Regions from separate parts of the Agarivorans sp. DSG3-1 genome, predicted to be linked through region 2. Evidence: predicted binding sites of a transcription regulator. Region 2 holds the regulator's gene; the other holds the start of a gene.
What was found. Region 2 encodes NrdR, which represses ribonucleotide reductase genes. Its sites were predicted from a motif close to AAACACNANATNTNGTGTTT; they were not measured.
Positions count from the first base shown of each region.

Region 1: the regulator NrdR is predicted to act here: its motif matches at 1,205-1,224, upstream of nrdA (class 1a ribonucleoside-diphosphate reductase subunit alpha).

Region 1 is NZ_CP177241.1:4,211,827-4,214,229, forward strand. It holds gene ubiG (bifunctional 2-polyprenyl-6-hydroxyphenol methylase/3-demethylubiquinol 3-O-methyltransferase UbiG) at 1-326, shown strand, start outside; gene ACLD71_RS19540 (HAD family hydrolase) at 319-996, shown strand; gene nrdA (class 1a ribonucleoside-diphosphate reductase subunit alpha) at 1,286-2,403, shown strand, end outside.
Region 2 is NZ_CP177241.1:4,582,287-4,584,689, forward strand. It holds gene ribD (bifunctional diaminohydroxyphosphoribosylaminopyrimidine deaminase/5-amino-6-(5-phosphoribosylamino)uracil reductase RibD) at 1-1,063, opposite strand, end outside; gene nrdR (transcriptional regulator NrdR) at 1,064-1,513, opposite strand; gene ACLD71_RS21320 (DJ-1/PfpI family protein) at 1,868-2,403, shown strand, end outside.

The sequences.
Region 1 (2,403 bases), 370 kb from region 2:
CTGGTTCGGTGATTGCTGCTTGTGCTCAATTAGTGAAACCTGGCGGCAAGATTTTTGTGTCCACCATTAATCGTACCCCTAAAGCTTACTTGTACATGATTTTAGCCGCAGAGAAGCTACTCAAAATTGTTCCTAACGGCACCCATCAGCATGATAAGTTCATTCGCCCTTCAGAATTGTTAGCATGGGCTGACGACAATGCACTACGCAGTGAGGCCATTAGCGGCGTGCAGTTTTTCCCGGTGATTGAAAGCTTCCGCTTAAGTAACAATGTTGATGTTAACTATATGGTGCAACTGGCAAAGCCGGAGCTAAACAATGACTAAACAAGCGGCGGTATTATTCGATTTAGACGGTACCTTATTAGATACCGCTCCCGACTTAGGCGCAGCAGCTAACTATGTATTAGCCAAACACCAACGAGCTCCGCTTGGTATGGCGCAAGCACGCCAGTTAAGCTCTCACGGCGCTATAGGTTTGCTCAAAGCAGGTTTTGGTGAAACAGACTGGGCAAACCAGGCCCAAACTGAGTTACGCCAACAGCTGCTTGATTACTATCAACAGCACATTTGTGAAGGCACTGATTTCTTCTCAGGGATTAGGCAAGCTTTACAATGGCTGAATCAGCACTCGATTGCTTGGGGTGTGATTACCAATAAGCCTGAAGGACTAAGCAAACAACTACTTGCTCACTTCCCTGAGTTTGAACAATGCGCAGTATTAGTCGGTGGCGATACGATTGCCCAGCGTAAACCCGATCCTGAACCAATGCTGCTCGCCTGCGACACCATCAAGGTAGATCCTCTACATTGCCTATATGTGGGAGATGCCGAGCGCGATATCGCCGCAGGCAACAACACAAACATGACCACTTTGCTCGCCTTATGGGGTTACATTTCAGAGCAAGATAATATAGAGCTTTGGGCTGCAGATTTACACTGTGAAAAAAGTGAGCAACTCGAACAAACTATAAGCGACTGGCTGAGCGAATTGTAGGCAGCTTCAAGTTTTATAAAAATAAATTTTTTGAGTAAAATTTTACGAAAAAAAACTTGCATTAATGCCAGCTAGCCAGCTTATATAGATAGCTAGTTAGTGAGCACTAACATATGTGAGTTATCTGCAAGTTATACACAATTTCTTCTTTTCTGCTAGAGCTTGCGAAAAAGCCAAAACCTCATTATCTTGTACCCATAGATTTTAAAAACACTATATCTAGTGGCTAACCGTAAATAGCAGTACTAGATAAGCAGCAGCAAAAATTAGGATACAGGGCCTCCCCTTCATGAATAAAGATCTTCTGATAACCAAACGAAGCGGTAAACAAGAAGCGATCAACTTAGATAAGATCCACCGAGTGATTACTTGGGCCGCTAAAGGCCTAAAAAACGTATCGGTATCGCAAGTAGAACTTAAATCTCACATCCAGTTCTACGACGGTATGGCGACCAAAGATATTCATGAAACCATTATTAAATCTGCTGCGGATTTAATCTCTCAAGAAACCCCAGATTATCAATTTTTGGCTGCACGTTTAGCCGTATTCCATCTCCGTAAGAAAGCTTATGGCCAGTTTGAACCACCCGCGCTTTACGACCACGTTGTAAAGCAATGCGAAGCAGGTCGTTACGACATGCATTTGCTAAAAGATTACACACCTGAAGAGTTCGCCCAAATGGACGATTTTATCGACCACTGGCGCGATATGGACTTTTCATACGGAGCGGTTAAGCAGTTAGAAGGCAAGTACCTTGTTCAGAACCGAGTCAGCGGCGAGATTTTTGAAAGCGCACAGTTCTTGTATATTTTGGTGGCGGCGTGTTTATTTGCTCACTACGATAAATCGGTTCGTTTAACCTACATCCGTCGCTTTTATGATGCGACCTCTAAGTTCAAAATCTCTTTGCCAACGCCGATTATGTCGGGTGTTCGCACCCCTACTCGCCAGTTCAGCTCATGTGTGTTAATTGAGTGTGGTGATAGCTTAGAGTCTATTAACGCAACAGCGTCTTCTATTGTTACCTACGTGTCGCAACGTGCAGGTATTGGTATCAACGCTGGTCGCATTCGTGCCCTAGGCAGTGAAATTCGTGGTGGCGAAGCCTTCCACACCGGTTGTATTCCATTCTATAAATACTTCCAAACTGCGGTTAAGTGTTGTTCACAAGGCGGCGTTCGCGGTGGAGCAGCAACCATTTTCTACCCATTCTGGCACTTAGAAGTAGAGTCACTATTAGTACTTAAGAACAACCGTGGTGTAGATGATAACCGGGTTCGCCATATGGATTACGGTGTTCAGTTAAACAAATTGATGTACCAACGTTTGGTAAAAGGCGAAAACATCACCTTGTTCTCGCCAAGTGATACTCCAGGTTTATACGACGCCTTCTTTGAAGACCAAGA
Region 2 (2,403 bases):
ATTGCCAAGAATTTAACTGATTCATCTCAGTAAAACCCTCTAGGCCTATTAAGCTTTGCGCATCGGCGCCCATCAACTTACCTGCTTGATAACAAATTAGCTCATCGACCAGCTTTGCTTTAATCAGTGCGGCCGCAAAATTTGCTCCTGCTTCCACCCACACATCGTTGATTTCAGCTTCCGCTAGCTGTTGCATCAACTCACTCAAGCTCTGGTCTGAATCACTTATGATAAATTGCTTATCAGCGGCTACTTGCGGCTGAAGTTGGGTTCCCGCTAGCCACAGTGACTTGGGATGTTTGAATATGTTTAAAGATTGAGAAGCCGCAGATAAACGTTGCTGACGATCCACCACTATACGCAATGGCTGGCGTAAGCTCTGTTGCTCTAGTTGGTGGGTTAAACTACCTAACTCATTATGGCGAACATTTAAACTCGCGTTATCTCTAAGCACAGTGGTAGCGGTAGACAAAATAGCATGGCTGCGAGCGCGTTCACGTTGAACATCACTCCGTGAATAAGAAGAAGTAATCCACTTACTTTCGCCATTCGATAAAGCGGTTTTGGCATCTATCGAGCCAGCCAGCTTTAAACGTACAAATGGGCGCTTACGTTCCACTCGGCATAAAAAGCCAGGGTTTAGCGCCCTCGCCGCTGATTCCATTAAGCCAGTGCGAACTTTAATGCCCGCCTGTTCTAACATACCAATGCCTCGACCAGCGACTTGCGGATTAGGGTCAACCATCGCAATAATCACTTCGGCGACTTGCTCTTCTATCAACATGCTTGCGCAAGCGGGTGTTCGGCCTACGTGGCTGCAAGGCTCTAGGGTGACATAGGCAAGTGCACCCACTACGCTATGACCAGTTTCTTTAGCCTTTATTACCGCGTTAACTTCGGCATGCCCTTCACCAGCCTTTTGATGATAACCTTCACCAATAATCTGGCCATTTTTCACCAGTACACAACCGACATTTGGATTAGGCGCGGTAGTGTAAGTTCCTAACTCAGCAAGGCGTAGCGCTTTTGCCATATATTGGCAATCTTGAGGGCTAAAACTCACTTATTTTTCCAATTTTGCAATTTCGTCACTAAACTCTTTAATGTCTTCAAAGGAGTGGTATACCGAAGCAAAGCGCACATAAGCCACTTTATCGAGGCTAATTAGCTGCTCCATCACAATCTTACCAATGAACTTGGTTTCAACTTCACGTTCGCCGGTGGCGCGAAGTTGAGACTTAATTTTATTTACTGACTGCTCAACTTGGTCAACACTCACCGGACGCTTCTCTAACGCTCGCATCATGCCTGCTCGCATTTTCTCTTCGTTAAAAGGTTCTCTTATCCCATTGCCTTTAATGACTCGAGGCATGACCAATTCTGCTAACTCAAATGAAGTAAAGCGCTCATGGCACTCTGAACACTCACGGCGTCTTCTCACCTGATGGCCATCAGCCACTAGACGTGAGTCAATAACCTTAGTTTCATGGGCGGAGCAAAATGGACAGTGCATGGGTGTTCCTTTAGTCAGATATGTAACGATTTTATCTGCTTAACAGGCCAAGGTACAGATCAGTAAAAACTTAAGCGCTGAAAACTTAAGGATTAATGGACGAGAGCTTTACAGCAAGTAACATTTCATTAGCACTGTCTTTTTAATAAGTGAAAAGCGAAGACCAACGCTCAGTTTGCTTTAAATATCTAAAAATTATAATCCCAAATAGCCATATATAAACTGTTGAATGAAATAGACTTTTATTAGTTCCGTTGATCCCCAAGTGTAATGTAGTAACCAATTACTACCCCTTACACTCTGCTAGCCCTTATCCTGCCATTGAAATGTAAACAAATTGTTAAGGTTAGAGTGATGGCTAAAGTACTTATTATTGCGGGCGATTTTGTTGAAGATTATGAATTGATGGTGCCGTTTCAAGCGCTACAAATGGTAGGGCATAATGTTGTTGCCGTTTGCCCAGAAAAGCAATCAGGTGAGCAGATAAAAACCGCGATTCACGATTTTGAAGGTGACCAAACTTACAGCGAAAAGCCAGGGCACAATTTTACTCTTAACGGCAGCTTTGATGAAATAGTTGCCGATGATTTTGACGCACTATTGTTGCCTGGCGGCCGTGCGCCTGAATACCTGCGCTTAAACCCTCAAGTGCTAGAGATCATCAAAATCTTTGCCAATAAGCAGCAACCCATAGCGGCGGTATGCCATGGTGCCCAGTTGTTAACGGCGGCAGGTATTGCCTCTGGCAGACACATTTCTGCCTACCCTGCTTGTGCGCCAGAAGTAACCGCAGCCGGCGGCGACTATGCTGATATTGCCGTAGACCAAGCAATAACAGACGGAAACTTGGTCACCGCCCCCGCATGGCCCGCCCATCCTCAATGGCTAGC